DNA from 2 places in the Mesorhizobium sp. M0478 genome. Region 2 is predicted to be linked to the other one. Evidence: riboswitches for the same ligand, from Rfam matches in the RefSeq annotation. Region 2 holds a riboswitch; the other holds the start of a gene.
What was found. Region 2 has a riboswitch for thiamine pyrophosphate ahead of NKI64_RS15345 (YkoF family thiamine/hydroxymethylpyrimidine-binding protein). Riboswitches for the same ligand answer to the same signal wherever they lie in the genome.
Positions count from the first base shown of each region.

Region 1: another riboswitch for thiamine pyrophosphate. It lies ahead of thiB (thiamine ABC transporter substrate binding subunit); the one in region 2 lies ahead of NKI64_RS15345 (YkoF family thiamine/hydroxymethylpyrimidine-binding protein).

Region 1 covers NZ_JAMYRH010000001.1:495,560-511,150, forward strand. Annotated here, with positions in the region: gene NKI64_RS02430 (helicase-related protein) at 1-2,206, shown strand, start outside; gene NKI64_RS02435 (RNA-binding S4 domain-containing protein) at 2,282-2,668, shown strand; gene fdxA (ferredoxin FdxA) at 2,922-3,260, shown strand; gene NKI64_RS02445 (CarD family transcriptional regulator) at 3,687-4,268, shown strand; gene NKI64_RS02450 (amino acid ABC transporter ATP-binding protein) at 4,465-5,232, opposite strand; gene NKI64_RS02455 (amino acid ABC transporter permease) at 5,229-5,909, opposite strand; gene NKI64_RS02460 (amino acid ABC transporter substrate-binding protein) at 6,047-6,820, opposite strand; gene NKI64_RS02465 (RNA polymerase factor sigma-32) at 7,217-8,074, shown strand; gene NKI64_RS02470 (M48 family metalloprotease) at 8,157-9,563, opposite strand; gene thiQ (thiamine ABC transporter ATP-binding protein) at 9,925-10,659, opposite strand; gene thiP (thiamine/thiamine pyrophosphate ABC transporter permease) at 10,656-12,254, opposite strand; gene thiB (thiamine ABC transporter substrate binding subunit) at 12,475-13,482, opposite strand; TPP riboswitch at 13,526-13,640, opposite strand; gene NKI64_RS02490 (thiamine diphosphokinase) at 13,803-14,462, shown strand; gene NKI64_RS02495 (ABC-F family ATP-binding cassette domain-containing protein) at 14,464-15,591, shown strand, end outside.
Region 2 covers NZ_JAMYRH010000005.1:335,620-351,210, forward strand. Annotated here, with positions in the region: gene NKI64_RS15295 (heme-copper oxidase family protein) at 1-81, shown strand, start outside; gene NKI64_RS15300 (hypothetical protein) at 348-569, shown strand; gene NKI64_RS15305 (hypothetical protein) at 590-820, opposite strand; gene NKI64_RS15310 (hypothetical protein) at 961-1,290, opposite strand; gene NKI64_RS15315 (hypothetical protein) at 1,451-1,753, shown strand; gene NKI64_RS15320 (DUF1236 domain-containing protein) at 2,095-2,424, shown strand; gene NKI64_RS15325 (hypothetical protein) at 2,523-2,738, shown strand; gene NKI64_RS15330 (DUF2934 domain-containing protein) at 2,831-3,070, shown strand; gene NKI64_RS15335 (hypothetical protein) at 3,227-3,478, opposite strand; partial or broken gene NKI64_RS15340 (GSU2403 family nucleotidyltransferase fold protein) at 3,744-4,133, opposite strand; TPP riboswitch at 4,336-4,448, shown strand; gene NKI64_RS15345 (YkoF family thiamine/hydroxymethylpyrimidine-binding protein) at 4,439-5,038, shown strand; gene NKI64_RS15350 (ABC transporter permease) at 5,294-6,136, shown strand; gene NKI64_RS15355 (ABC transporter ATP-binding protein) at 6,133-6,915, shown strand; gene NKI64_RS15360 (ABC transporter substrate-binding protein) at 6,912-7,919, shown strand; gene NKI64_RS15365 (LexA family transcriptional regulator) at 8,092-8,754, opposite strand; gene NKI64_RS15370 (hypothetical protein) at 9,015-9,215, opposite strand; gene NKI64_RS15375 (GcrA cell cycle regulator) at 9,294-9,986, shown strand; gene NKI64_RS15380 (DUF6456 domain-containing protein) at 10,312-10,908, shown strand; gene NKI64_RS15385 (hypothetical protein) at 10,976-11,284, opposite strand; gene NKI64_RS15390 (NmrA family NAD(P)-binding protein) at 11,488-12,372, shown strand; gene NKI64_RS15395 (COG3904 family protein) at 12,430-13,197, opposite strand; gene NKI64_RS15400 (DUF763 domain-containing protein) at 13,344-14,618, opposite strand; gene NKI64_RS15405 (HNH endonuclease) at 14,861-15,591, shown strand, end outside.

The sequences.
Region 1 (15,591 bases), on a different contig from region 2:
CCGCACCTGGACATTCGTGTCCAACCGGCCGGGCTGGCTGGCCGATCAGGCACACTGGCGGGAAAAGACGCGCGAAATCGAAGACAGATTGTCGGATGCGCTGCATGAGCGGTTGACGAAACGGTTTGTAGACCGCAGGACTTCCGTCCTCATGCGGCGCCTTAGAGAAAATACAATGCCTGAAGCCGAAATCAGTCCTACCGGAACCGTCCTTGTCGAAGGCCATCATGTCGGCGAGTTGCAAGGGTTCCGCTTCACCGCCGACCAGAGCGCCGGCGGCGAAGACGCCAAGGCCGTGCGTACGGCAGCGCAAAAAGCGCTGGCCGCCGAGTTCGAGGCGCGTGCCGAACGCTTCGGCGCCTGCGCCAATGGCGACCTTGCGCTCGGCTCCGACGGCACGCTGCGCTGGATCGGCGCGCCGATCGGCACGCTGGTTGCCGGCGAGGACGCGCTGAAGCCGCGCCTGGTGCTTTTGGCCGACGAGCAGTTGACCGGCCCCGCCCGAGACAAGGTCGCCGCGCGCGCCGAGCGTTTCGTCAATTTCCAGATCGAGTCGCTGCTGAAGCCGCTGGTCGACTTGAAGAATGCCGAGCAGATCGCCGGCATCGGCCGTGGCATCGCCTTCCAGCTCGTCGAGCATTTCGGCCTCATCAACCGCCGCGACATCGCCGAGGAAATGAAGTCGCTCGACCAGGAGGGTCGCGCCGCCTTGCGCCGGCTCGGTGTGCGCTTCGGCGCCTACCACGTCTTCGTGCCGGCGCTGATCAAGCCGGCGCCCGCCGGACTGATTACGCTGTTGTGGGCGCTGAAGAACGACGGCAAGGACAAGCCGGGCTTTGGCGACGTGGTGCACGCACTGGCTTCCGGCCGCACCTCGGTGGTCATCGATCCTGCTTTCGACAAGAGCTTCTACAAGCTTGCCGGCTACCGCAATCTCGGCCGCCGCGCCGTGCGCATCGACATTCTGGAACGGCTGGCCGACCTGATCCGGCCTGCGACCAACTGGAAGCCCGGTCTGGGACAGCGCCCGGACGGCGCCTATGACGGCCAGTCCTTCATGGTGACGCCGCCGATGATGTCCATCCTCGGCGCAACCGCCGACGACATGGAAGAGATCCTGAAAGGTCTCGGCTATCGCGCCGAGCCGAAGCCGCCGGCAGAGGTCAAGGCGCGGCTGGAAGCACAGGACAACGCGGTGCGGGAAGCGGCTGCCGCCAAGCTGGCTGCGGACGCGGCTGCAAAAGCTGAACAGGCCAAGGCGGCGGAAGCCGCTGCAAGCGAAGCCGTCGCTGAAGCGCCGGCCGTTGGATCGGAGCCGGATGCGGTTGCCGCCGCTGAGCCTGCGGCTGAGCAGCCCGTCGCCGAAGCCGCAGCGGAGGCTGTTGCAGACGCTCAGCCGGAAGCGCCTGCCGAGGGTTCGGAGCCAGCTGCGGCCGTTGAAGCTACCGCCGAGGTCCCAGCCATCGACGAAACAACTGCAGAGCCTGCAGCGCAAGAACACGCTCCGGCCGTTGCAGAGGCTGACGACACTGTCACCGAAAGCGCCGACGCTTTTACCTCCCCCTCGATGGGGGAGGTCGCGGCGCGAAGCGACGCGGGTGGGGGTGACAGCGCTGACGAAACCGATAGTGCAGACCGCGTAGCCGATGCAGGCGCAACCGCCGACGCCGGCGCTGCCCCCACCCCGGCGCTGCGCGCCGACCCTCCCCACGAGGGGGAGGGTGGAAGCGCTGAGCCTGTCCCCGAGGCCGAAGCGCCAAAGCCCATCTTGCTGTGGCGGCAGGGTCGTTTCGAGCAGCGCCCGCGCCATCGTCAAGGCCGGGACAATCGCCCGCGTAACGGCCAGGCTAGCCGCGCCGATGCGCCGGCCGACGCTGCCGGCGGACAGCCGGCACCGGGCGAACGGCCGGCCTATCAGGGCCGGCGCGACCAGCGCGACGGTGCCGCCAAGCCACGCTTCGACCGTTCGAAGTTCAAGCCCAAGCCGCAGGCCGAGGGCGAACAGCGCCGCGACGGCAAGCCGCAAGGCGAGCGTCCGCGCGAGGGCCGGCCTGACTGGAAAGGCGGCAGGCCGGAAGGCAAAGGCGGACCGCAAGGCGCCAAGCCGGCTTTCCAGGCCAAGCCACGCGAGGAACGCCCTGCGCGCTTCGATCCGGACTCGCCCTTCGCCAAGCTCGCCGCCTTGCGCGACCAGCTGAAGAAGTAGGCTCTGAGCATGATCCCGAAAAGTGGAACCGGTTTTCGGACAAGATCATGCTCCAACAAGAGATAACTCGCTGCGATGGTTGCTGAAGGTCGTCAGCGCATCGACAAGTGGCTGTTCTTTTCGCGCGCGATAAAATCGCGCTCGCTGGCGGCCAAGCTGGTTGTCGCCGGACGCGTCCGCATCAACAGCGACAAAGCAGCGCAGGCCTCCGATCTGGTCAAGCCTGGCGACGTTTTGACCATTACGCACGAGCGCCGTATTTTCATTTGGAAGGTGCTTGGCACCGGCGTGCGGCGCGGTCCGGCCGAGGAAGCGCGCACGCTCTACGAGGACATGTCCCCGCCGCCGGCGCCGAAAGGCGAGGCTGTTGCCGATGCCATTCCGGCGCTGCGCGACGCCGGCAGCGGCCGGCCGACCAAGAAAGAGCGCAGGCAAACCGACCGGCTGTTCGGGGAAGACTGAAGCCTTGGCCGTCTGCGCCATGCCGGCGGTCTGGAATTTCATTCCGGACACGCGGGCCCCGCCTGCAATGGCTGCCCTTGCAAGCGGCAGGCAAAGGCGTTACCTCACCAAAAAAGCCGCCGCATCGGCCCGAAAATCGGAAATCGATTTTTCGGAAGGCACGATGCGCAGATTCAAAGTGTCAGAGCGTACTTTGTGCGTCCAATTGGACGCACGTCGCTCTAGCAAGAACGGGACGTCCCGGAGCCGACCAATGACCTATGTCGTGACCGACAACTGCATCAAATGCAAGTACATGGACTGCATCGAGGTCTGTCCGGTCGACTGCTTCTACGAGGGCGAGAACATGCTTGTCATACATCCCGACGAGTGCATCGACTGCGGCGTCTGCGAACCGGAATGCCCGGCCGATGCAATCAAGCCCGACACCGAGCCGGGCCTCGACAAATGGCTGCAGGTCAACACCGAATACGCCGAGAAATGGCCCAACATCACCGCCAAGAAGGAGCCTCCGGCAGATGCCAAGAGCTTCGACGGCGAGGCCGGCAAGTTCGAGAAATATTTCTCCGCCGAGCCCGGCGAAGGCGACTGAGCACATGACGCTGGAATCGGAATCGATTTCGGAAAGGGTGATGCGCAAAGCAAAAAAGTGCGGCCTATTGGATCGTCATAACGCTGCGTAACGCGCATCATACATTAACTGCCTTGACAGGCGGCGATGGCGCTCGACCTTCGCGTTTGCAGCAAAACCTTGATTCTTCCGACTTTTTGTGCTACACCAGTTGAAACATGCCGGTGACACAACGTCGATTTATGGCGCAAGCGCCCCAAATCACTGAAAGGTGAAATCCCCAATCGGACCAGAGCGATCTGGGCCAGGCAGTCGCTATGTATGCGGTTTGCCGGTCCCGGCTTTTTCCGATGGGTTCATCTGTTGTGCGGCTAACGATCGGTGTCCCCGGTCGCATGCGTTCGGACCGGCAGGCCGCCGGTGCCACAACAAGGAGTTCAGGGCGTAATGGCAACGATCACCCCGCAGAAGAAGTCCACCTCGGCACGCCACGGTTTCAAGACCGGCGAGTACATCGTCTATCCGGCGCACGGCGTCGGCCAGATCGTCTCGATCGACGAGCAGGAAGTTGCGGGCCACAAGCTGGAACTGTTCGTCATCGACTTCCAGAAGGACAAGATGCGCCTGAAGGTTCCGGTCGCCAAGGCGACCTCCATCGGCATGCGCAAGCTGTCGGAAGAGGATTATGTCGAGCGCGCGCTGAAGGTCGTCCAGGGCCGCGCCCGCGTCAAGCGCACCATGTGGTCTCGCCGTGCGCAGGAATATGATGCCAAGATCAATTCGGGCGACCTGATCTCGATCTCGGAAGTCGTGCGCGACCTCTATCGTGCCGACAACCAGCCGGAACAGTCCTATTCCGAGCGTCAGCTCTATGAGGCGGCACTCGACCGCATGGCGCGCGAGATCGCGGCAGTCAACCGCATGTCGGAAACCGAAGCCGTGCGCCTGATCGAGGTCAACCTCAACAAGGGCCCGAAGCGCGGCGCCAAGGCCGACAATGAGGAAGCCGAGCAGGAAGAAGCTGCCTGATCGCTTTCACCGTCGAATTCATGAAAAACCCGGCCTTGTGCCGGGTTTTTGTTTTTACCCCCTTGTGGGGTTCCAAGGAAGGGCGAGACCCGTGGCTCGCCCAGGCAGGGTCGCTGCGAAGCAGCGAGGATGGGGGACGGCACCAGACCCGACCCGGACCTTCCGTCCGACCTCCCACAAGGGGGAGGTAGAAGGCTCAGCCGCCGGCTTCCTTCTCCGCCTCCTGCTTCAGCGTCGCAATAAAACGCTTCGTCCGTTCACGCTCCGGGTTGGAGAACACCACGGCGGACGGCCCCTTCTCGACGATGACGCCGGCGTCGAGGAACACCACCTCCTGCGCAATCTTGGAGGCAAGGCGAAGGTCGTGCGTGGCCATCACCATGGTCGTGCCTTCGCTGGCGAGTTTTCCCAGCACGTCGACCACTTCCTGCGCCAGTTCCGGATCGAGCGCCGAGGTCGGCTCGTCGCAAAGCAGCACTTTCGGGGACGGCGCCAGGGCGCGGGCGATCGCCACACGCTGCTGCTGGCCGCCCGACAGCGTTGCCGGCCAATCATCCGCCTTGTGCGCCATGCCGACCTTCTCGAGCAGCGCCAGTGCCCGCTCGCGCGCCTTTGCCGTCGGCCATTTCAGCACCGTCACCAGGCCTTCCATGACGTTCTCGATCGCGGTGCGATGCGGGAACAGCTGGAAGTTCTGGAACACCATGCCGGTCTGCAGCCGCAGGCGCTGGATGTCGCGGCTGGGGATCTTGATGCCGGGACGGAATTCCAGCGTCTCGTCGCCGATGCGCACCATGCCCGAGGTCGGGATCTCCAACAGGTTGATGCAGCGCAGCAGAGTGCTCTTGCCACCGCCGGAGGGACCGACAAGCGCGGTGACGCTGCCTTCGGCAATGGTGACCGTCACGCCCTTCAGCACCAGATTGTCGCCGAAGCGCTTTTCGATATCGGTGAGGCCGATCATGAGCGCGCCTCCAGGAAGCCGCCATAGCGGTTGAGCCGCTCCTCCAGCCGCGTCTGCAAGGCCGAAAGCACCGAGCTCATCGCCAGATAAAGGATCGCCGCCTCGACATAGAGGATCAGCGGTTCATAGGTGGTGGCGACGATGCGCTGCGCCGCCTGGAACATCTCCGGCACGGTGATGGCGGCGGCCAGCGACGTATCCTTGACCAGCGAGATGAAGGTGTTGGACAGCGGCGGCACGGCGACGCGGCCGGCTTGCGGCAGGATGGTGCGCCGCATCGCCTGGCTCCAGGTCATGCCGATCGAATAGGCCGCTTCCCACTGGCCCTTCGGCACCGAGCCGATCACGGCGCGGATAATTTCCGAACTGTAGGCGCCTATGTTGAGGGTGAAGCCAATCAGCGCCGCCGGAAAAGCATCCAGCAATATGCCGACCGAAGGCAGGCCGTAAAAGATCAGGAACAGCTGCACCAGAAGCGGCGTGCCGCGAAAGATCCAGACATAGAAGCGGACCACGGCAACCAGAGGCTTGGGGCCGAACAGCCGCACCAGGGCGACAACCAGGCCGACGAACAGGCCGAGTGCGAACGATAGCAATGTCAGCGGTACGGTGAAGATCAACGCCGCCCACAGCAGTGTCGGCAACGAGTCCAGCATCAGGTGTAGCCAGTGCGGCACGAACGGCTCCTCCCTCACAGACCGCCGCGGTGACGGCAGTGCGATTGTGTGCTTCTCATATCATGCGAATAACGGCGAGCCGTCAAAGACGGCCCGCCGCTATTTGTCATTGCCGGCAAACCGCCGGGAGATGGTCTTTACTGCGAGACATCCTGGCCGAAATAGGTATCGGCGATCTTCTTGTAGGTGCCGTCGGCCTTGATGTCGGCCAGCGCCTTGTTGATCGCCGCGACCAGCTCCGGATCACCCTTGCGCACGATGACGCCGGAATAGTCGGCGTTCTCTTCCTGCGCGGCGATCTTCACATTGGCGTCCGGCTTGTGCTTCTTGAAGTCGAGGAAAGACAGGCTGTCATTGATGGTGGCGTCGGCGCGGCCGGTGAGCAGCAGCTGGATCGACTGGTCGAAGCCGTCGGTGCCGACAAGTTCGGCGCCGTTGGTCTCGGCGAGCTTGCCGAAATTCGATGTCAACGACTGTGCCGACTTCTTGCCCTTGAGGTCGGCGAAGGTCTTGATGTCGGTATTGTCGCCGCGCACGATCAGCACGGCCTTGGAGGCGATGTAAGGATCGGAGAAATCGTACTTGGCCTTGCGCGCGTCGGTGATGCCAACCTCGTTGATCACGGCGTCGTAGCGGTTGGCGTCGAGGCCGGCGATCAGCCCGTCCCATTTGCCTTCGAGGAACTCGACCTTGACGCCGAGCTTGTCGCCGATCGCCTTGGCGATCTCGACGTCGAAGCCGACCAGCGCGCCGGAAGCATCATGATAGGTGAAGGGCGCATAGGTGCCTTCGGTGCCGACTTTGAGGGTGCCGGCCTGCTTGATCTGGTCAAGATTGGCGCCGGCATGGCCTGATGTAACAGCCAGAACCTGAAGCGTTCCGGCGACGATGAGCGAATTGAGCCATTTCATTTCTATGTGATCCCGTCTTGGCCGGTGTCCGGCGCTTGTGAGAGCCGGAAACTGACAGATACAGCGCAGCAAAATAAGGAACCAGATTTCAAAAAAACGGCGATCCAGAAATCAGATTCTCAAAGCAGCTCGGATCGGTGCCAATAGTCCCGATCTGCGGTGCCGATGCGCCCTGTCGGACCGCACAAAACAACCGCCATCGGCGGCGGAACCAATCCCCGGTGTGGCACGTTCATGGCTTGTTGTAGGGCGCCGCGTTTCCATTTCAAGAACCCTTGGCTGCGCTAGGCCCGAAGCAATTCCAGGAAAGTGGGAAAGCGGTTTCCTTCGGAATTGCGTCAAACAGAGATAACGGCCGCCAGGCCGTCCGAAAATGTCCGGGAGCAGGAGCGCGGCATGATCGAAGACACGGCAGGACGGACCATGGTCCGCACGGCAATGAAAGCCCCTTACCTCGAGCGCGATGAGGAACATGTTCTCGCCTTGCGCTGGAAGGAAGACCAGGATCAGCAGGCGCTGCATCAGATTACCGTCGCCCATATGCGGCTGGTCATCTCCATGGCTTCGAAATTCCGACATTACGGCCTGCCGCTCGGCGATCTGGTCCAGGAGGGCCATGTCGGGCTGCTGGAAGCAGCCGCGCGTTTCGAGCCGGAGCGCGAGGTGCGCTTCTCGACCTATGCGACATGGTGGATCCGCGCTTCGATGCAGGACTATATCCTGCGCAACTGGTCGATCGTTCGCGGCGGCACCTCTTCGGCGCAAAAGGCGCTGTTCTTCAACCTGCGGCGCCTGCGCGCCCGTCTTGCCAATGGCGCCGAGCCGATCTCTAACGCCACGCTCTACCGCGAAGTCTCGGTAGCCCTCGGCGTCTCCGAGGCCGATGTCGAGAAGATGGATTCCAGGCTTTCAGCACCTGACTCTTCGCTCAACGCACCGCTCGCCGACGAAGCCGGCACCACCGAGCGGATGGACTTCCTGATTTCGGACGATCCATTGCCTGACGAGGTCGCCGGCGACACTATCGACGTTGAACGGCGCCTGATGTGGCTTAAGACGGCGCTCCGCGCGCTCAATGCCCGCGAACTCAGGATCATCGAGGAGCGCCGGCTGACCGACGAAGGTGCGACGCTTGAGGCGCTCGGCGAGACGCTCGGCATTTCCAAGGAGCGTGTCCGCCAGATCGAGGCCCGCGCCATGGAAAAGCTCAAGCTCGCGCTGGTGAAGCAGAATCCGGAGTTCATGGCGGCCTGAGATTGCCAGGAACAGGGGTACCGCCCCTGAGTTATCTCAGAAAAAAGCATGCGAAGGCTGGGGTTTCTGACGAAGACCGGCGCTATCTGTCCGTGACGATCTTGACCTTGTCGCCGGCCGAAACCGAGGCGCCCGGCGACATCGCGTTGAGCACGCGGAACAGATCGAGCTTGCGGTCGACGCCGACCATCTGCGCCGAAAGTGTGCCCATCGTCTGCCCGGCCTGTACCGTGACGACGCGGATATGCAGCGGCTTCAGTGCCGCTTTCTCGGCGGGGCTGAGCACGCGGAACGAACCGCTGACCGAGCGTGCCACCGGATCGAGTGTCGTGCTGGCAGAGGGGGCCGCTGTCAAAAGCCGGTAGACCTGACCGCCGGCGCGGATCACCGCAATGTCGAACTGCCAGCCATCGGCGCCGGCGTGCGCGGTCGCCGCCTGGTTGCCGTCGATCGTCTCCTGGCGCACACTGGTCTCGTCGAGACCGGCCACCCAGCCGCTTCTGATGTAGTCGGTCAGCGCACGATCCTTGTCGATCGACACACCGTCGAAGCGGATCGCCATGTCGCCGGGACCGGTCGCCGTCACTGCCGCCGCCGAATTGTCGATGATGAAGCCGTCGGGCACCGTGAACGATACGCCGAGGCCCGGATGCAGGAAGGTCTGGCCGCGCACATAGCCCTCTTCCGGCGTGTCGCCATAGAGCAGGCCGTCTATCCCGGCCAGGAAGGAATCGCGGTCGCGGGTGCCGATGCCCGGCGCGCCGAACTGACGGGCGTGGCGCTGCGCCAGATCAATTCGCTGCGGCGTGTTGGGGTGCGTGGCCAGGAAGTCGAGGCTGGCGTCGGTGGCGCCGCTGATCGAGCGGAAATCGGTATAGGCCGACATCGACTGCAGGAAACGCCCGGCGGCATAGGGATCGTAACCGGCCTCGCCGATCGACTTGATGCCGATGGCGTCTGCCTCCAGCTCCTGGTTGCGCGAGAACTGCGCCAGCCTCAGCTTGCCGCGGATCAATGCCTGCTTGGCGGTCGGGCTGTCGCCCAGCACATCGGAGACCACCTTGGTCGCCAGGCCTTCCTCGGCCTCGAGCTGCTGGCGCTGCAAGCCGTGATTGGCGGTGACGTGGCCCATCTCATGCGCGATGACGGCGGCGAGTTCAGCCGAATCATTGGCCAGTGCCAGCAGGCCGCGGGTGACGTAGAGATAGCCACCCGGCAGCGCGAAAGCGTTGACGTTGGGCGAATTGAGGATGGTGATGCGATAGGTCTGGGTCGGATTGGCCGACACCACGGTCAGGCTGCCGACAACCTTGGCCACCATGCGCTCGAGCTTGGGATCGGAATATTCGCCGCCATAGGTGGCAAGGATGCGCGGATGTTGCGCCTTCGCCAGTTCGGCAAGCTTGCTGTTGGCGGCGACATTGTCGACCGTGATCGGCTTGTCGGAAGGCTGGAAGCCGGATTCCTGCACTTCGGGAGGCGTGAACATCTGGCAGCTGGCCAGCGCCACGGCAAGGCCGGCCAGCGCGAGGAAGCGCACCAGCGGTCTGCGTTTCAAAGTGTCAGTGCCGGTCGGCAGCACGGCGTTCCTTCAGCTCTCGGCGCATGATTTGGACCGGGGTCCGCGCCAGCGAAAAATCGGTTTTCGTTGGCAATCCTGCACACATCAAAAAACCTACAGCGTTTACGCATCCGGCCGGATGCGGCGCTGTAGGGGGCAAATCACGGCTCGTGCCGGACCAGTACTAAGCGGACCTAGCCACATCGACTGGACCATGGCAAGCAAGCGCCACATCACCTGTAGCCGGTTTGGTCGTAAATTATGTCCGCTTCCGGGCAATATCGCGTGATCAGCCCGAACTTGCGCCGATATAGCGCCGAAACGCTTCAGGGCCAGTGCCGTCGAAAAAATCGGCGGCAGGTCCCGTCGCGGCAACCCTGCCATTGTCCAGAAAAACCATCTGCTCGCCGATACGGCGAGCGTCTTCCGGCTGATGCGTGACGAACAGCACCGTCATCGCCCGCTCGGCATGAACGCCGGCCACCAGGTCGAGCATGTCGTCGCGCAGTGCTGGCCCGAGCGAAGCGAACGGCTCGTCGAGCAGCAGCACTGGCCGGTCGCGCACCAGAACGCGGGCGAGCGCCACGCGCTGCCTTTCGCCGCCGGAGAGTTCGCGCGGCAGGCGCATTTCCTTGCCGGCCAGGCCGACGCGGTCAAGCGCCTCGGCGATCGCGGCGCGATCGGCGTCGGTCAGGTTGAGCGATGGCGAGCGGCCGAGCCCGACATTCTTCTCCACCGAGAGATGAGCAAACAGATTGTTTTCCTGGAACACCATCGACACCGGCCGCGCCGAAGGCGGCTTGGCGCCGACATCGGCGGCGCCGATCAGCACACGACCGGACTCCGGCGTCTCGAAACCAGCCACCAGATCGAGCAAGGTCGATTTGCCCGAACCACTTGCCCCCATGATGGCGGTGATCTTAGATGTATCGAATTCGACATCGAACAGGAATGACGTTTCGCCATAGCTGAACGAGACCTCGTCCAGCCGGACAGTCGTGCCTTTCTCCACAGCGGACGTCACGATCTCTCTCCCCGTCCCAGCCAGTCTGCCGCGACCACCAATGCAAGGCAGACCGCCCCGAGCAGCAAAGCCAGCCCGGCAGCATCGGCCGTGCGATAGCTGCCCATGCGCGCCAGCAGGAGATAGGGCAAGGTCTGCACCGAATCGCTGCCGAACAGCGCGATGACGCCGAGATCGCCGAGCGACAGCGCCATGGCGAAGGCAAAGCCGGTGGCCAGCGGCCGCCGGAGCGATGGCCAGTCGACCAGAAGCAGCCGGTTCCAGCCCGCAATGCCGAGCTGCGCGCACAGCTTTTCGTGGCGCTCGCTCGCCGCATCATAGGCCGGGCGCATCGCGCGGATGGCAAAGGGCATCGCCATCACCGCATTGACGGTGACGACCATGACCGGCGCGATGGCAAAGACATCGCTGACCGTGCGCAGCAGGAGAAACCAGCCGGCGCCGATGACAATGGGCGGCACGACGAGGACGAAGCCGGCGCCGGTGTCGGTGGCATGTTCGAGCAATGAACGGGCACTGGACCGGCGGCGCAGCGACAATGCCCGACGCGCCATGATCAGCGACAGCGACAGCGCCACCGAAAGTAGCGCCGCCGAGAAGGCGAGACCGGCGCTGGTCAGCGTCGCCTGACGCACGGCACTCTCGCCCGCCAACCGGCCGAGATCGGCGTCGAGGCCGGACGCGACGGTGGCCGCCATTGGTCCGGCGACGAACAGCAAGGCGAGCACGATCAGGACGGCGTTGAACGCTGTTTCTGCTTTGCCGGCCAAGTGATAGCGGCGCGGCGCGACAGGCAAATTGGCGTCGCCGGTCACATTGGCGCCGAGCCGCGTCAGCGCCAGCATGACGGCAAAAGTCAGCGCGATCTGCAGCACCGTCAGCGTCACCGCTCGCGCCGGATCGAAGTCGAAACGCAGCGCCTGATAGATGGCGACTTCCAACGTCGTCGCCGCCGGCCCGCCGCCGAGGATCAGCACGATGGTGAAGGAGGTGATGCAAAGCATGAAGACAAGCCCGGCGACGCCCGGCAGCGCGGCGCGCAGCACCGGCCACTCGATCAGCCGGAAGGCTGGCCTCGCCCCCATGCCGAGCTGGCTCGCCAGCCGCCATTGATCGGCCGGCACCGTTCCCAGCGCTTCGAGGAAGAGCCGGGTGGCCAGCGGCAGGTTGAAGAAGACGTGGGCGACGAGGATGCCCGACAGCCCATAGATGTCGGGCCAGCTCTGGCCACCGATCGCGGCGAAATAACCGGCGCGGCCATAGAGCGCCAGTATGCCCAGCGCTCCGACAATTGCCGGCAAGGCAAGGGGCACAGTGAACAGCTGCAGGATGAAGCCGCGTCCGAAGAAGCGCGGATGCCGCGACAGCGACCGGGCGACGAAGAGCGCCGGTACGGCGGAAAGCAGAGTCGAGAGCGCAGCCTGCCAGAGCGTGAAGCGGACAACGCGCAGGAGATAGAGGTCAAAGGCGGACGCGGCGCCGGAAAGGTCGTGCGCGCCTTCGCGGATAAGGCCGGCGAAGGCGCCACCGATCAGCAGCGCGATTGCCGCAAGCGCGACAATGCCGGCCGTGATGCGGGGGTCAGAGCGTTGCACTCTTTACCGGGCGTCGCGTTCCTTCGCGCCCCCCTCTGTCCTGCCGGACATCTCCCCCACGAGGGGGGAGATTGGCGGTTTTAGCGCTCCGCTCATTCCTGCAGCTTCGGAGATTGGCGAAAGTCAACGTAAAGGCCAATCTCCCCCCTCGTGGGGGAGATGTCCGGCAGGACAGAGGGGGGCGCCGTAGAGCACTCATCTTTTGACTATACAGCCAAATCTACTTGCTCATCACCGCCAGCCATTCATCCACCCAGGCCTTGCGATTTGCCGCGACCTCTTCCGGGCTGAACAGCAAGGTCTTCGCCGGCTTGACCAGCCTATCAAAAGCCGGATTGAGCGGCTTGTCGGTTTTCCCGGCCGGGAACATCCAGTTGGTCTCCGGAATGACATCCTGGAATTTCGGCCCGGTCATGAAGGCCAGGAACTTCGCCGCCAGCGGGTTCTTCGCGCCCGTGGTGGTGATGCCCGCGACCTCGACCTGCAGATACTCGCCCTCCTCGAACGAGGCGGCCTGGTAGCGCCCGGTGTTCTCGGCCACCATGTGGTAGGCCGGCGACGTCGTATAGGAAAGCACCATCGGCGCCTCGCCCTTGGTGAACAGGCCGTAGGCCTCGCTCCAGCCCGGCGTCACCGTCAGCACTTTGCCCCTGAGTTTCGCCCAGGCTTCCGGCGCCTTGTCGCCATAGACCGACTTGACCCACAGCAGCAGGCCGAGGCCCGGCGTCGACGTCCTCGGATCCTGGATGACGATCTTGTCGGCGGCATCGCCCTCGACCAGTTCCTTCAGGCTCTTCGGCGGGCTCTTCAGCTTTTCGGTGTCGTAGACGACGGCGAAATAACCATAATCATAGGGCACAAAAGTGTCGTCGCTCCAGCCGCCCGGCACGTTGTTTTCAGCCACCGCGCCATGTCGGACAAACAGGCCGGAAGCCTTGGCTTCCGCGGTGAGGTTGGTGTCGAGGCCAAGCACGATATCTGCCTTGGTCGAGGCACCTTCGAGCTTGACGCGGTTGAGCAGCGCGACGCCGTCGGCCGCCGAGACGAAGTCGACGCTGCAGCCGCACTCGGCTTCGAATTCCTTCTTCACCTGGGGTCCCGGACCCCAGTCGGCAGTGAAACTCTCATAGGTATAGATCGTGAGTTTTTCCTGCGCTGACGCAGGGCTTGCCAGTAGCGAAACAGCAAGCCCCAGCGCTGGGACAAGACGGGACAAAAACATGCGCATCGGCGCCTCCTTCATTCGTGTTGAAAGGAATTGAGGCGTCGGGCTGTCCGAAGCGTCTAATCCCTCCGCCGGTACAAACCGGATCAGGTTCAGCGGGTTGGCGAGACTGCCTCTCAGCCGGCCCGCGAAGATCGCGTCCGGCACCCCGTTAGAGCGTTTCGACACATAGGCTCGGCCAAGGTGCCACGCAAGCGGAAGTTTGCCCGAGCATGATCCCGGAAAGTGGAATCCGTTTCCGGAAAAAGATCATGCTCCAACAAAGAGTGACGGTGCCGCTCGGCCTTCCGTTTCGTCGGCGGGGCTGGTAAGGGCCAGCGGATATGAGCACATTCACCATCCTGCTTGGCGGCGATCTCGTCCGCACGCCGCGGCTCGACCGCCAGGTCGCGGGCACGCGCGTCATCGCCGCCGACGCCGGCATCGGTCATGCCCGCCTGATCGGCCTGATGCCGGAGCTGTGGGTCGGCGATTTCGATTCCGTGCCGGCGGACCTGCCTGCCGATCTCGCCGCCGTGCCGCGGGAGGTGTTTCCTCCCGAAAAGGACAAGACCGATGGCGAGCTGGCGATCGCGGCGGCATTGGAACGCGGCGCCACCAGCCTGGTGCTGGCCGGCGCTTTCGGCGGCAAGCGCGCCGACCACGCCTTCCTGCATCTGGCGCTCAGCCTTCAACTGGCAGAGACAGGCACAAAAGTGCTGTTGACCAGCGGAGCGCAGGAAGGCGCCCCTTTGCTGCCCGGCAAGGCCGGCTTCGACTATGCCGACGGAACGCTGTTTTCGGTGCTCGGCTTTTCCGATCTTTCGGGCCTCACCGTGTCCGGCGCGAAGTGGCCGCTCGACCATGTCGAGGTCGTGTTCGGCTCGTCGCTGACCATCTCGAACGAGGTCAAGTCCAACAAGACCGGGGGCGGCCTCGAAATTGAGCTCGGCCATGGCCGCGCGCTGCTGCTCGCCCACCCCTACCCCTTGCCTGAAAGCTGACATGGCCCCGCCCCTTCTCAACCTCGACGGCATAAGACTGACCTTTGGCGGCACGCCGCTGCTCGATGGCGCCGAACTGACGGCGTCCGCCGGTGACAAGATCGCGCTCGTCGGCCGCAACGGCTCCGGCAAGTCGACGCTCCTGAAGATTGCCGCCGGTCTGATCGAGCCGCAAGACGGCGAGGTCTTCCGCCAGCCTTCGGCAACGGTGCGCTATCTCCCGCAAATGCCCGACATGGACGGCTTTGCCAATGTGCGTGCCTATGTCGAGGCCGGGCTTGGGCCTGCCGACGATCCCTACCGCGCCACATATCTGATGGAGCATCTCGGCCTCGCCGGCACGGAGAACCCCAACGATCTCTCCGGTGGCGAGGCGCGCCGCGCAGCACTTGCCCGCGTCATGGCGCCCGAACCCGATATTCTGCTGCTTGACGAGCCGACCAACCATCTCGATTTGTCGGTCATCGAATGGCTGGAAGAGGAGCTCGTCCGGACGTCTTCGGCGCTGATCGTCATCTCGCACGACCGACGCTTCCTCGAACGCGTCTCGCGCGCCACCGTCTGGCTCGACCGTGGCCAGACCCGCCGCCTCGACAAGGGCTTTGGCCATTTCGAGGAATGGCGCGACCTTGTGCTGGAAGAGGAAGAGCGCGAACAGCACAAGCTCGGCCGCCAGATCGTGCGCGAGGAGCATTGGCTGCGCTATGGCGTGACGGCTCGCCGCAAACGCAACATGCGCCGCCTGGGCGAACTGCAGACCATGCGCCAGCGTTTTCGCGGCCATCGCGGCGCCGAGGGCTCGGCGACCATGGTGGCCAGCGACGCCGCCGAATCCGGCAAGCTGGTGATCGAGGCCAAGAACATCGAGAAGAGTTTTGGCGACCTGACCGTGGTCAAGGGCTTCTCGACCCGCATTCAGCGCGGCGATCGCGTCGGCCTTGTCGGGCCGAACGGCGCCGGCAAGACGACGCTGTTGAAGATGCTTACCGGCGAGATGAAGCCCGATGCCGGCTCGGTGCGGCTCGGCACCAATCTGGAAATCGCCACGCTCGACCAGAAGCGCGAGGCGGTCGATCCGGCCGAGACCCTGGCGCAGTATCTCACGGACGGGCGCGGCGAAAACCTCGTC
Region 2 (15,591 bases):
GCCGTTCTGGTTTTTGCTTTCGTGGTGTTTTCGCCCGAAACGGCGCGCTCGGTGTCCGGCGTGGTTCCGGCCTCTCGCTGACTGTTCGCGCGCGGCGATCAAAGTCCGACCCGCGTTCGCGACCCGCGACACGGGTTGGCCAGGCCGATGGCCGCAGCCGCTGGCTGCGGTGTCTATCGCCGCGTCGGCGTTTAACATACCCGAGTCCCACCACGTATTATTTCGTGACTATTTGGCGCCGGAACCTTCCCAGATATCGCGCGTTGCGGCGACTGTATTCGCGCTGCCTTATATATAGGCAGACTTGAGTACGTCCACAGCATGGGTTGGGGGAGGAGCAGGCCACCATGTCGAAAAGAGAAATCGGAACGTCGGCCTCACTGGGCCGACGCATCGCCGATCTGAAAGCCAGGATGCGAGACGCCAGCGTTACTGAACACGAGATGCAGACCTTCCAGAAGGTCGCAGCCATCATGGGAGGTGTCGAAGGCTCCCTACGCCTCGACGCCGACGACCTGATCGCGGCGTCCTTCGTCACCGAGGCGCTCGGCGATCCCGGGTCGAATTGAAGGTCAGAGCCCGTCGGCACTCAAGTGCCGGCGGTCGATGGCCCGGTTCGCAGCGCCGCGATGCCGGAGCGTGTCTGCACCGCCCGCGGCGGGGATTTCTTGCGCACTTTGAAGATTTCAGGCGAGCGGCCTCGACGGCGCTTGAAATATTGGGCTTCGCGTTCGTGCTTCTCGGCTGCTTCTCGGCTGTCGAAGGTGCCGAGATTGTCGCCGTCCAGCCCTTGACCACAAGGGCTAAGCCAAACCGCCAAGGCGCCTTAAACGAAGGATCCGGCCAGCCGGATCCTTCGAAATATCGCGATGCTCCGGCATCGCCTTCAGCTCATCCTTGGTCCAACTGGTGACGGCGTGGACGTCCCGGGAAACCTCTCGGAAGTCCGCGGTCGCTGCCTTACACGTCGTCGAACGGGCCGCCGCGCCTCGCCAGATCGTGACCAATGGCGGCTTCCTCGGCGTCGTCGGGCAAGGCATCGTCACTGTCCTGGTAGGGGTTGTCGTCATCCTCCTCGGGCAATTCGCCTTCCTTCTCGACACCGGTGGTGTCCGGCAGGCTTTCCTCATCTGCTCCGTCGGGCAGGACCGTTGCGCCACGTAGCGCATCCCAATCCTGCCGGCGCGGCGTCGGCGCTTCCACCTCGTCATTGGCGATCCTGTCGCGGGCATCGTTTTTGCTCGGTGGCGCCTCGACCTCGTCATTGGGTTTTCTGTTTCGTTCTTCCATGATTGCCTCCTCCGGGCGGCTTTGCGTCGAGAAGGTGGAACTCACTTCCGGCTGTCAGGTTCCGGCAACCACTCCATCTCCGTGGAACCAATTGCCGCCAGTCTGCTTTGCCAAGGACTAGTCTGCTTTGCCAAGGAGATGAATCCAGAGGAGCTGGACCATGAAGACTTTCCCCCTCATCCCATGCGTGCTGCTCTTGGCGCTGGCCGACCCGGCGGCTGCGCAGGACAATGGCGACCGGAACGGCCCTGCCGCGCCTTGCCAGGCGCAGCCTCAGGACGATGGTCAGAAGCCGCCGGTCGCCAATGGCGGCGGCGAATCGACCAGCACGCTCGGTCCCTGCGGCGGCGTGCTGCAGCCGCCGCCCAGTGGTGACCAGGGTATGACGCAGCCGCCGCCGGATCAGGGCAAGACGCCGGTGATCAAGCCTGGCGAGGTGCCTGCGCAGCCGCCGGATCAATGACCTTTGCTTGAAACTTCACGGCGTGGCACGAAGGCGGTCGGTTCCGGTCTTGGCCGGGCGACGCGGTCACCGGATCAATGCCGGCGCCGGCCGCAATCGCCACCGGAATTGGAGCCGTGCATCATCCATGTCGAAGGTCTCCTGAGGGATTGTGCTTCAATGCGAATCTTGCGGGTGCGGGTTCTGCTGGCATGACCGGGAAGCCGATCAATTTAGTCTCCGCTTGCGGAACAAGACCGTACCGGCTGCGTTTGCCTCCAGGAGCCCGCCACCTCGATCTGCGCTGTTTTCGCCTCATGCGGGAACACGGCGGAGCTCGCCAACAACGACAGGAGACGAAGATGAAAACCATCCTTATTCCCGCCGTCGCCGGGCTCGCCATGATCGCTGGTATCGGCATTGCCGCCGCCGACGAGGTCATCGTCACGCAGCCGGCACAGCAGCAGGTGATCATCACCCCGGAACAGCGCACGGTCGTGCACCAGTACGTAAAGAAACATCCGCTTGCCTCGGTCAATCTGCTCGGCGTCGAATTGAATGTCGGCACTGCCTTGCCTGACACTGTCGAGCTGCAGGAGGTTCCCGACGTTCAGTACAGATACGCCGTCGTCGACAACCATACCGTGTTGGTCGACCCCAGCACGCGCAGGATTGTCGAGGTGGTCGAGTAACGCTCGACAACCTAACCATTCATCGGTGATACGGCCCTGTCGTTCTTCCCAAAAGGGCGGCAGGGCCGAATGACGAACATGATGAAAGGAGAATTGCCATGTTGCCGCATGTCGAGACCCCGAACTCCGCCAATGTTGCGGCGTGTTGCGACAAGTTGCTGGCCGAGCGCAACACGGCGCTGCTATCGATGAAGGAAGCGATCGCGCTCCTGCGGGAGCGCACCGGCACCGATCGTTCGGATGCCGACCTCGCGGGGCTGATCGTCAAGAAAGCGGCGCTACTCGGCGTTGCGGTGATTTCCGACCCGCGCTGAGATGTCTCGTCACTCAAGACGCCGGCCGAATTTTCGGCTAATGTTTTCGTGGAATCTGGACCAACCGACCGGACCCAACCACGGAGGCTTAAGTGACGGACGACAAACAGGACCGCATTCGCCAGCGCGCGCACGAGATCTGGGAAAAGGCCGGCCGGCCTGAAGGCGCGCATCAGGAACACTGGGAGCAGGCCACGGCTGAAGTCGATGGCGCGGTCGCCAAGCCCAAAAAGGCGGCGAAGAAAGCTGACGCCAAGCCCGCCAAGGCAGCCGCCAAGCCAAAGGCGGCGAAGCCTGCCGCCGCAAAGTCCGGCAAAGCCAAATCGAAATAAGGCCAGAAATAAGGCCAGTCGAAATAAAGCAAGGCCGGAATTCGCTGGCCGGGGCCATCCTTGGCGCCCGCCGTTCAGGCGCGCCCGAGCCTCTCAACCTGACGAATTGCGCCTGCGACGGGCAGCGCAATTCCTTGTGTTTGGCGACAGGCGCCCTCATGCCTCCCAGGCATAACTCGACAGCGCAAAGCGAATGCCGGCAGCTGTCATGGCCAGTTCGCATTCGGTGATCTGGCGCAGGTGGCGCAGATAGCGCGTCACGGTCTGTGGCAGCCAGCCGGCGCAGGCCTCGACATAGGCGCGGCTGTGAACAAGGGTGCCGGTCGACAGCCTCTCGTCCTTCTCGGCAACGACTTTCAGATATTGGCGGATGAAGCGGATGTCGTCGGCGATGTCTTGGCTGGCCATTCGCCAGGCCCCGGCGAGGCGTTCGCACTGATCGAATGACAAGGGCAACAAAGGGGGCGGCAATAAAGGCGGCGGCAACAAAGGCGGCGGCAACGACGGGGGGGACAGCAAAGGCCGAGAGAGATCGGCGAAGGCAACATGGTTCGCTGTGCTCAAGGACATTCCTCTCTGCGAAAAGAGATATCGTACTTTATGTACGAATAAGCGTCAAGCCAATTTCGTACGGTTGGGACGATGGAAATGAATATAGCAGCGGTCGCTTCAGCTAATCCCGCATCGTGAATCCTTCAGGAGTCGCACCAATTTCGCGGAGGGATTTCCCCAGGATGGTGTGACTGTTTTCCCTCGTGGCGGCGTCGAACAGGTTCAAGCCGCCCCGGATCGTCTCGCGCCAGTTTTCGCCCTTGTCCCACGCTTCCATGAAGGCGAAGGCAAGGTCGTCCTGGCGACGCGTGGCTTCGAGCGCTTGGGTCAGCAGGCGCGCTTGATGGAGATCCTTCTCCCGCTTGGCGCCAGCGCTCGGCCCGCGTCGCGAGGCGACGATCAGCTTGTGGATGGCGTAGCGCTGGGGCGAGGGGACCAGCACAGGCAAGCCCGAGCGATGCAGGAGCACAGTCCGGATGGGGTCGCGGATAAGGAAATCCAGAAACCGTAAGGGCTGCGCGGAGTCTCTGCCGTTTTCTTATAATTACGTTTATCAGCTTGAATTTCAACGCAGTTATAAGAAGTTCGTGGAAACCTTATAACGCAACGAGTCGTCTGTTAACGCCCGGGCGCCCGGCACGTCTGGCCCAAAACACTTTCCCGCAGTGCCTCAACAAACGGCTTCCCCAATGCCGCGAACGGTGCTTTAACCCGCTCATCCACAGGGGTGCTCCGTATGGTCGGGGCTGAGATGAGGGCGGCAAGCCTTCGGACCCTAAAGCTGATCTGGATAATACCAGCGGAGCGAGGCGGGCGATGTTTTCAGGCGCACAGATTTCCCTTTATCCCATGACCGACGATTTCGTCGGCGTCATCCTCGGCGCGCTCGATCCCTGGCGCGATCGGCTGCGGATCGAAACCGATGACATCTCGACCCTTACGGTCGGGCCGCCCGAGGTGCTGTTTCCCGCAATGCGCGACCTGTTCGTGGCGGCGGCCAAAAGCGGCAAGCACTGCGTGCTTTCGGCGGCGGTCTCGCGCGGCTGTCCGGGTGAGCCCGACGATCCGATCTGCCGCTCCGACGAGACCGGCGGCCCCGCCATTCCGCTGGACGAGCGCAAGATCGCCGCGATCCGCGCTGTCCAGGCCACGCCGTCGACCGGCCAGCAGGTGGCGGCGCAGTTCTCGCTCTACGTTATGGGCACGGGCGACCATATGGACGAGATCTACGGCTGCATCGATTTCCTGAAACAGTCCGGCGTCTTTGAGCGCTCAAAGAACTTCTGCACCAAATTGCGTGGCGATGCCGGTGCGGTGTTTGCCACGCTCAACGAGGCCTTCTGCCGCTTCGGCCCCGGCGCCGGCCACGTCACCCTCGACATCACGATCTCGGCGAACAGCCCGAGCGCCGTCTGAGCCGCGGCTCAAGCGTCGTTCCTTGAGGATATTGCCGTGGCTGGTTTATCTGACCCATTGCGTGGAGGAGATGCCTCTGACCCCTCAGCACAAAGAGGAGGGGAGCCATTGGCGATTGGCGAAGACCGCGATGCCCACGAATCTCCCCCCTCGAGCGGGAGATGGCTGGCAGGCCAGAGGGGGTCCCAGCGCGTGGAGCGCCGACGTCCTTTTCGCATCGGCAAGGCGTGGGCGCTCTATGCTAGACGACCCCCTCTGTCGCCTTCGGCGACATCTCCCCCTCGAGGGGGGAGATTAGCCGCCGGCATCGCCAAGACCATCCCCGCCGCCTTCGCCTTCGCCCTGCTCCTCGCGGCCTGGGAGCTCTACGCCCGCTACGGCGGTGTCGCCCCCACCGTGCTGCCGGCGCCGTCGCGCGTGCTGCAGCAGGCCTGGGAGCATCGCGCCGCCCTGGCCGACAACACGCTGCCTACCATCCGCGCCACATCAGCCGGCTTCGCCTGCTCGTTGGTCGCTGCCTTCGTGCTTTCGGCGCTGGTCGATTTCCTGGCCCCGCTGCGCCGCACGCTGTTTCCGCTGCTGATCGTCAGCCAGACCTTGCCGCTGGTCGCGATCGCGCCGCTCATCGTGCTGTGGTTCGGCTTCGGGCTGATGCCAAAAATCCTGCTTGTGGCGCTCGTCACCTTCTTCCCGATGATGGTCGCGCTGGTCGAAGGTTTTGCTGCGACCAGCAAGGAGATTTCGCAGATGCTCGCCGCCATGGGGGCAGGGCGCTGGCGTATCTTCTGGCTGGCGCGCCTGCCTTCGGCGCTGCCCTATTTCTTCGCCGGGCTGCGCATCTCCATCACCTACGCCGTGGTCGGCGCGATCTTCGCCGAATATGCGGGGGCGGCGAAGGGGCTGGGCATCTACATGCTGAATGCCAAGAACAACTTTCGGCCCGATCTGGTGCTCGCCGCGGTCGCCGTCAGCGCCGCGCTCACGCTTGTCTTGTTCGCCATTGCGGTGCTCGTCCAGCGCTTCGCCATGCCTTGGGAGAATGCAGGGAGCGAAAGCCGCGACGGCAAGGTTGAAGCTGCAGAAGAGAACCGTCAATGACGCGGCTCGAACTCCGGGACATCAGGAAGAACTTCGGCGCGCTTGAGGTGCTCGCCGGAATTTCGCTTCATGTCGCGGCCGGCGAGTTCGTTTCCATCCTCGGCCCTTCCGGCGCCGGCAAGTCGACGCTGTTCCAGTTGCTGACCGGCGCACTGAAAGGTGAGGTCGACATGCGCTTCGACGGCGCGCCAATGCAGGGCAACCCCTTCGCCTTCATGCCGCAGCGCGACTCGCTGATGCCGTGGCGGCGCGTCATCGACAATGTGACGCTGGGGCTGGAAGTGCAGGGTCTTGGCCGCAAGGCGGCGCGCGAACGCGTCGCGCCTTTGTTTGCCGAGTTCGGCCTTGCCGGCTTCGAGCGCGCCTGGCCGGCGGAACTTTCCGGCGGCATGCGCCAGCGCGCCGCCCTTTTGCGCACCGTGGTGCAGCAGCGCGACATGCTGCTGCTCGACGAGCCCTTTGGCGCGCTGGATGCACTGACCCGCGCGGGTATGCAGCGCTGGCTGGAAGGCATGTGGCAGCGCCAACGCTGGACGGCGCTGCTGATCACCCATGACGTGCGCGAAGCCGTCTACCTCTCCGATCGCATCTATCTGATGTCGGCGCGGCCGGCCCGCATCATCGGCGAGATTGCCGTGCCGCTGCCGCGCCCGCGCACCACCGGCAGCGATGCCGCGCGCCAGGCCGCCGCGCTCGAAGCCGACATCCTCGACACGCTGCTCAATCCCGGGACTGACCGGCCCTCGTTCCCGCAGACCGCTCAAAGGAGTTTTTCATGACCGAATTCACACGCCGGCAGGCTTTGCTGCTGACGCTGGCTGCCGGACTGCCGCTTGCCTCTCGCGCTCATGCGGCTACGCAAAAAATCACCGTCGCGCTCGACTGGACGGTCAACACCAACCATGTCGGCCTGTTCGTTGCCCGCGACAAAGGGTTCTACCACGAGGCCGGGCTCGATGTTGAGATCCTGCCCTATGGCGATACTGGCGCCGGCACGCTGGTCGCCAACCGCATCGCCGATTTCGGCATTGCCGGCGTCGGCCTGTTCACCCAGCGGGCTGCCGGCGCCGATCTCAAGGCGGTCTACGCCGTGGTCCAGCAGGAGACCGGCCGGTTGGTCTTCAACGCGGATCGCGGCGAGATCAAGAGTCCCAGGAATCTCGACGGTCTGACCTATGGCGGCTTCGGCAGCGCCTGGGAAAACACGCTGATCTCGACCATCATCCGCCACGATGGCGGCAAGGGCGTTTTCGAGACGGTGACATTAGGCACCTCGGCCTATGAGGCGCTGGCCAACGGCTCGGTCGACTTCACGCTGGAGGTCTCGACCTGGGAAGGCGTCGCTGCCGAGTTGAAAGGCGTCAGGCAGCGCGGCTTCCGCTACGCCGACTACGGCGTGCCCGACGAGCACACCACCTTGATCGCCTCCAGCAATGCATATCTCCAGGCAAACCCGAAGGCCGCATCGGCCTTCGTCGAGGCAACGCGGCGCGGCTACCAATTTGCCTGCGATCACCCGCAGGAAGCCGGCGATCTGCTGATCGCTTCCAACAGGGATGCGCTGACCGACCCGGCGCTGATCCACGCTTCGCTGAAAATGCTGGTCGACGGACACTTCTTGCGCAGCCAGGACGGCGTCATCGGCACCATCGCCAGGGCCAAGATCGAGGCGATCGGAACCTACCTCTTCAGGGCCGGCATATTGCTCGATGGCGATGGCAAGGTTCTGAAGGAGAAGCCGGATTTCGGGGGGTATTTTACGAACGAGTTTTTGGGCGCGTAATCTCCCCCCTCGAGGGGGAGATGTCGCCGAAGGCGACAGAGGGGGTCGGTACGTCCTGACGCGACTTCCTATCGCGGACAGAGGACGTCAGCGCCTTACGCGCGGCGACCCCCTCTGGCCTGCCGGCCATCTCCCCTTCGAGGGGGGAGATTGCGCCTCACCGCCTTCTCCCTCACATATCGATCATCGAGCGCTTCACCCGGCCGATGATGGTGATGGCGCCTTCCAGCGCCGGCGGCGGGATGTCCATGTAGGAGGCCGGCTGGAAGGGCGGGTTCTCGTTGGGGCGGTAACGCTTGTAGGTGGCCTGGCCGGATTCGTCCGAAATGACGTAGCAGCCATTGGTCACCAGCCGCTTGTCCCTGAGGTTGACGAAGATGATCGAATCCGGTGGCGAGATCTTGTTCATCGACGGGCCGTCGACGCGCAGAGCAATCCATTGGCCCTGCTCCAGATCGGTGGTGGGGATGGTCGGATAGTCGCTGAGATTGACCACCATGTCCTGGCTGCCGAGTTCGCCGGCGCTGATCCATGAGACGATGGGCACATCGACGGTGGCCAGCGACGGCATCGGGATCTGCCGGCCCGACTCGTCAAAGCCGAAATGGCCCCCCGCAAGGCTGCCGCCGTCACCGTTGAACAAGAGCCAGCCGGGATCGACGCCGAACAGGCGGCCGTATTTCTCCGCCGCCTTGCGCGACAGCGGCCGGTTACCATTCTCGTGACTGATCAGCGTGTTCTTGTTGATGTCGCGCAATGCCCGCGCCGCGTCGCTCGGCGAGGCATAACCCGCCTCCGCCCGCGCCTGCTGCAATCTGTGCCTCGGTTCCTGCATCGTACAAATCGCCTGAAATTTATCGTCCAATATGTACGATTTCGCTTGCGTACGTTTCGTACATATCGTACGCTTAGCGCATGATCGAACAAACCGCAAGCGTTTCCGCAGACATCGTAAGCTTTCTCCCATCGTCCGGGCTGTCCTCCTCCCCGGTCCGGACGCAAACCGGGGCTCTTGCCCCGGATCCGGTCGAACCGTCGTCCCCCCGATCGACCGGAACGGCCGGAGCCGCTCCTCTCCCGGCTCCGGCCACCTCTTCAGCCCATGGCGCCGCCGGTGCGCCAAGGGCTGTTTCCGGCGGGCAGGGCCTTTCCTGCATCCGCACGGAAGACGGCACCGTCATCCTGTTCGACCGGCTGACGGGCAGGGCAGTTTCCGCCCTCACCAAAGCTGCCGCCGAAGCCGCCTTGCGGCATCTCGCCGGCTCGCTGCCGGCCGTCAGTATCGGCTGACCGCACCGACCATCCGCTCTGATTTCTCCCGTGGCCCTCGGGGCCGGCGCTCGGTCTTTGCGCGCGCAATCAATGGATACCGACATGACTGCCTATACCGACACCGAATTGCAGGAGATCGCCGTCTGGCTGAGGGATGGCCTGTCGGCCACAGGGATCGCCGTCCGCTTCACGGCGCTGCGCGGCAGTCCGGTCTCGCGCAATGCCATCATCGGCATCGTCCACCGCAACAGCGCGTTGAAGACCATCGGCCTCGCCAACCCCAGAGGCGGCAGGTCCGGCGGCCGACCGAGGAAGAATGCGACGGGGAAGACTGCGGCAAACGAGAATACCGCCAAGAGGAATCCGCCGGCGCAGCCAAGCAAGCTCGTAAGGGAAGTAGGAGTTTCGAAGCAGGCCGCGCCGGTCAAACCGGCCGCCAAACCGACCCGTCAGCCATCGGCCAGGCCACTGTTGCCAGCCCGTCCGGCGCCCTCGATCCCGGGCGAAGGACGGCTGGTGGTGGACGGCGAAATCTACCGCTTCAATGTGCCGGCGCCGCGCCCTGCCTCGCTCGGGCGTCAGCCGCATGTCGCCGCCATGCGCTTCATCGACTGCCTGTTCGACCGCTGCCGCGCGCCGCTCGACCTGACGCTGGAGGAAGACCCCGACAACGATGCTCCCGGCAGTCGGCCGGGGCTCGAGATGCTGTGCTGCGGCCTGCGCACAAGGGCGCTGAAAAGCTACTGCGAATATCATCAGACGCGTTTCCACCGACCTGTGGCGGAGGTGGTGTGAGCGGCTGGGCTCCGTTCCTCGCCTCCGGACGACCCCACCAATGATCGAAAGCCGGCGGGACAGCGCCCCCTCTGTCCTGCCGGACGTTCGTCGCTCGGAAAGCCAAGCAATTGGCTTTCCGTCCGCTTCGCGGACCACTCCTCAACCCTCACGAGGGGGGCGATCGGATATCGCCGCCGATTTCGCCAATTGCCAACGTTGCAGAGGCGCAGCCGCCGAAACTGCCAATCTCCCCCTCGTGGGGGAGATGCCCGGCAGGGCAGAGGGGGGCGCGAAGGAACGCCAACCTTCCGGCTCAACAACCCAATCCCACAAGGATCCTCCGATGAGCAAAAAAACCGCGCAGAAACGGCAGCCACCAAAACTCCCCACAGGCGAAGCCGAGCAGGTGCGCATCCGCCGCGAGATCGGCCATGATTTCGCGCTGAAGGACGATCGCTTCGGCCGCAAGCGGTTGAGCGTCGGCACCGAAGAGGCGCGGCGCGTCTACGAGGTCTCCAATGACGGCTACACCGCGACCGGCGGCATCGTGCGGGTGCGCAATGTCGATCCGCTGGTCGGCATCACCTCACTGACCCGCCAGCAGCGTGAGGCCGGCCAGCGGTTTCGCGACGATTTCGAGCGCGCCTCGCGTGACGGGCTGAGGCCGATGCCGTGGGAAGAGCGCATTGACGGCGGCCGCATCAATGGCGGCATCCCCGACCGCGTGCTCAACGCCGGCCGCGCCCACACCCATGCCATCGCCGCCATGGCCCACTGGGAAGTGGCGGAGGTGGTTCGCAAAATCTGCCTCGAAGGCCAGTCGGTGAAGGCGCTCGCCGAACGCACCGGCGAGGGACGAGATGTGGTGGTGAAGCTGTTGAAGGTCGGGCTCGACCTTTTGGCCGTTGATTACGGGATGATGATGCGGAAGCCGCGATAAGGCCGGCAGCCGCGTAGTGAAGCGGCCGGCCGGCAGATGCCGGCCGAACCGGTTTCACCCTATCGGATCACCGTTCGCAAACGCGAATTTCCTCGACGATCCTGTGATGATGGCGCCAATGCTTGACCAACTCTATGCGGCAATGGCGATGGTGCCTGTGATACCTGTGGTACCTGAAGCCGTTATCGTAGGCATTATACTGGTAGTAAGGGCGAGGAGCGTAGCGATCGTAATAGTCGCCATAGCTGTCATTGTAGTCATCGTCATAGTAGCCGTTGCCGATGCCGATCACGACGCGCCCGCCGGCATTCGCCGGAGCGATCATCGCCGCCGCCGCAGTGATAGCGATAGCCGAAGCAAGCAGGAGCTTTCTCATAGCTGCCTCCTATTCAAGGTTGCGCTAATATAACTCGCTGGACACGACCTCGTTCCATAATTTTGCAAGATGCGAACGACCCCTGCGCCGTGCATTGCGAGGAAAGTCAGCGTCACCTCCTGTCAGCATCGTCCCCCGATTTTTGAACCCTTCGCCGCCCCAGCCATTAATCCGGCATGAATCAGCAAGGGAAGGACGAGACCATGCATGTCATTCTTGGAGGTACCGGCCATGTCGGCTCGGCGGCGGCAATGGCGCTGTTGCGGCAGGGCGAGGATGTCACGGTGGTGACGCGCGACGAGGCGAAGGCCGCATGGTTGGTTGAACAGGGCGCGGAGGCCGCGGTTGCCGATGTGCTCGATGTCGAGGCGCTGCGTGAAGTCTTGCGGCGCGGCAAGCGGGCGTTTCTGCTCAACCCGCCGGCCGATCCATCGACCGACACCGACGCCGAGGAGCGCAAGACGGTTGGCGCCATTGCGGCGGCGCTGGAGGGCTCCGGCCTTGAAAAGCTGGTGGCGGAATCGACCTACGGCGCGCAGGCCGGCGAGGGTGTCGGCGATCTCACCGTCCTTTACGGCCTCGAGCAGAAGCTGAAGGCCCAGGCCATTCCGGCAAGCATCAACCGCGCCGCCTATTACATGAGCAACTGGGATCAGGCCCTGGAGACGGCGCGGCGCGACGGCGTCATCACCTCCTTCTTCCCGGCGGATTTCGAGCTGCCGATGGTGGCGCCGCAGGATCTCGGCGAGGCCGCGGCGAGACGTCTGCTGGAGCCGACGGACAAGACCGGCACGCACTATATCGAGGGCCCTCGGCGCTACTCAGCCGCCGATGTCGCCGCAGCCTTCAGTGCGGCGTTGCGCAAAAACGTGCGCGTGGTCACGGTGCCGCGCGAGCGCTGGACAGAAACCTACGAAAAACTCGGCTTCTCCAAAGCGGCGGCCGAGTCCTACACCCGCATGACCGGGGCCACGCTGGACAAGCCGGCGGAGCCGGAAAACCCGGAGCGCGGCACGACCAGCCTGGAAAGCTATATTGCTGCGCTCGTCGAGGGGCGGCCGGAAGACCTGTTGAAGGGTGCCGCGTAAAGTGAAGGGTTGCTGTTGAGAAACAGGCGCTTCGACGACCTACGTGGCCCGCTATTCCTATTGCCTGACCGTTCGGCAGTTGCCCGCCGGCGGCGTGGTCTTGCAGATATCGATGGAGGTGCGCGTGTCGCCGTGACCGGTTTCGGTTATCAGATTCAGGTCCAAAAGTTCGTATGTCACGAGGTATCGTATGCTGTCGTCGGGTATTTTTTGCATGGCCGATACGATCCACGAACCTGCTTTCATCTCGGTGAAATAGCTGTCGACCTTGCGTTCATACCATTTGGGTATCGGAACGAGGACGATGGTCTTCTTGCCGTGGATTTTCTTGGCGGTCGGCAGCATGATCCGGTGAATGCCGACAAAGGCGCGGCTGTCTGCCAGGCGCCGTACGCCGCCCGCAAGAACCATCGTACAAGCTGACGAACAGACTGCGCCGACGGGGTTGGCGACGCCGAAGCGGAGGTCGCCCGGCCCGCAGGCTTTCGTGTCTGGCGCGCATTCGGAGAACTCCGTCTTGCCAACCATCGTGTCGAGCCCGCTGGCGCGGATCATATGGCCAAGCGCCATCGCCGCATCGGTCTCGCCGCCCGGGGAATTCAACGCCAAAGGCAATTTGCGGGGGCCGAGTTTTTTCAGCAAAGCCTTCAGCAAAGCTGGCGTGCCGGCCACGATGTGACCTTCCGCCGAAATCCATTCCGGGCATGTCGGCTCGCATCCTGGCGTGCTGTTGCGTACAACGACGAAGTGCATCGGCGGTGTATATGCCAGTATGACAGGCTCAGGCGTCGTTTGGGCGATCGCGCCGCCAATCGCCAGCAGCACGAAAACCAACGTCCATGCGAATGTCTTCATGCCGAGCCTCGCCTGGCAGAGCATCACTTGAGAAATGGGTCTTTGCAAGCATTATCAAAACAGCCGAGCACGTGTTTCTATGGGCCGCGCACTATCTCTGCATGATGGACAGGCCGCTACTGGCGGCCCCTGTCTGAACCGTCGTCGCTTTCCGCCGCCTTCTCCCACCCGAACACACTGCGCCCTCCCAGCAGATGCGACTGGTCGAACTCGCCGGCGACGATCTCCTTAAGGCTCGGCCCGGTGACGTAGCGCTCCAGCCGGCGCGCCTCGCCATCCAGGCGCTTCAGCGCGCCAAGCTCTTCCTCGCGGCCGAGCTTGGCCTTGCCGACGGCCGATTTCAGCACCGCGATCGTCTCGTCATAGACTTTCAGCGGCACCGGGAAGGGATGGCGGTCCTTGCCGCCATGGGCAAGCGAAAAGCGCGCCGGGTCGGAGAACCGGCAAGGCGCGCCATGCACCACTTCCGCCACCATGGCCAGCGCCCGCACTGTGCGCGCGCCGACGCCGGGCACCAGCAGCAGTTCGGGAAAATTGGCCGGCCCGCTTTCGATGGCCGCCGAGATGTTGCCGTGCAGCCGGTGCATGACGATGTCGCTCTCGCGCACGTCGTGATGCGCCGGCATCACCAGATTGGGCAGCATCGGCTGCGCGGATGATTTCGCAGGCGCTGCTTTCGACGGCGGCTCCAGCACCGCTAGCTCGTCAAGGATCCGCTCCGGGCTCATGGTCTTCAACAGGTCGAGCTGTCCGGTCCGCGATGGCTCGGCGCGATGATCGGTCAGGTTGACGATCTCGCCCTGCCGCTCGCCCTCGATCGCCGCATGCGGCTGGTCGACGAAACTGGTCAGCCCTTCCGACAGCCAGTGGTAGCGGCGCGCCTGCCTGCTGTCGCCGTTCATGCCTTGCTGCACCACCACCCAGCGGCTGTCGTCGGTGACGATGAAGCCGTGCAGATAGAGGTCGAAACCGTCCTGCACGGCGGCACTGTCGACCTTGGCGACCAGGCGGCTGGCGGTCGCAAGGGCCGCGCCATCGATGCCGACGCGCTCGCCGATCGCCGCCAGCTCCTGCGGCGTCTTGCGTGAATGCGCGCCGCGCCCGCCGCAGACATGGATGCCGAGCTCGCGCGACATCGGATTGAGCCCGCGCTTCAGCGCGCCGACGACCGAAGTGGTGATGCCCGAGGAGTGCCAGTCCATGCCCATGACGGCGCCGAAAGACTGGAACCAGAACGGATGCGCCAGCCGCCGCAACAGCTCGTCGCGGCCATAATGATGGATGATCGCCTCGCACAGCACCGCGCCCAGCCGCGTCATGCGGTCACCCAGCCATTTCGGAACCCGCCCGCCATGCAGCGGCAAGTCCGCACTGCCGCTTCGCTGCGTCAAGTGAATGCTCCGTGGCTAAGGCGCACCGGCGGTGCGCCTGTGATCTAGATGGCATTTGGGGGGCGATTTGCAAGCGGGGTGGGGGCGGCGACTATCGTCGCCCTACGCTCTTCTTGGCGTCTCGCCGAAAGATGCAGTTACGCCGCCTGTCGCACCTGGCAATAAGGTCGGCTCCCTGCTTGTAGGCGAGACAGGTCTCGAATAGAGCTTACCCCCGACGGCAACTATTAAAATCAAAAACGATGTCGCAATTCTGGTGGGTAAATCACAGTCAGACCGCCCGCCAAGAGATCGACGGGCAATATCTCTGGTCGCCCAAAACTCAGAAGAATGGGGCACGCAGCGAGTTCTACAAAAATATGCGTCGGGCGACACCTGGTGACCTCGTGTTGTCTTTTTTCGGTCAAGCCGTGCGCTATATTGGTCGGGTAGCGGAGTTTGCATTCACAGCACCGAAACCACCGGAGTTCAAGAACACTGGAGCCAATTGGAACGAGGAAGGTTGGCTTCTCCCGGTGTATTGGGCGCCGCTCCTGCCGACGGTGCGCCCGTCGGACATAATTGGCGAATTGGGTCCGCTTCTGCCTGCCCGATACTCGCCCATCGACCCAAACTCCGGATCAGGCCGTCAAAACGCCTATCTCGCGAGCGTATCGCAAGAGGTGTTTCACACAATTGTCGCGGGTACAGCTTTCGACCGCGAAGCTTTGAGGCGTGGTGGCGCAAACAGTCTCACTTTCGAAGTCGTCAATGAAATTTTAGAGGACGTCGTTGAGCGCCGTATCCGAGACGACCTCCAACTCGAGGACACTGTAAAGACGAGCGTCATTCAAGCTCGTCGCGGCCAAGGTAAATTTCGTTCCAATGTCGAAGCCATGGAGCGCTCGTGCCGACTCACAGGGGTCACCAATCCCTCGTTGCTGATTGCAAGCCACATCAAACCTTGGCGCCTATGCGCTTCCGCGCAGGAGCG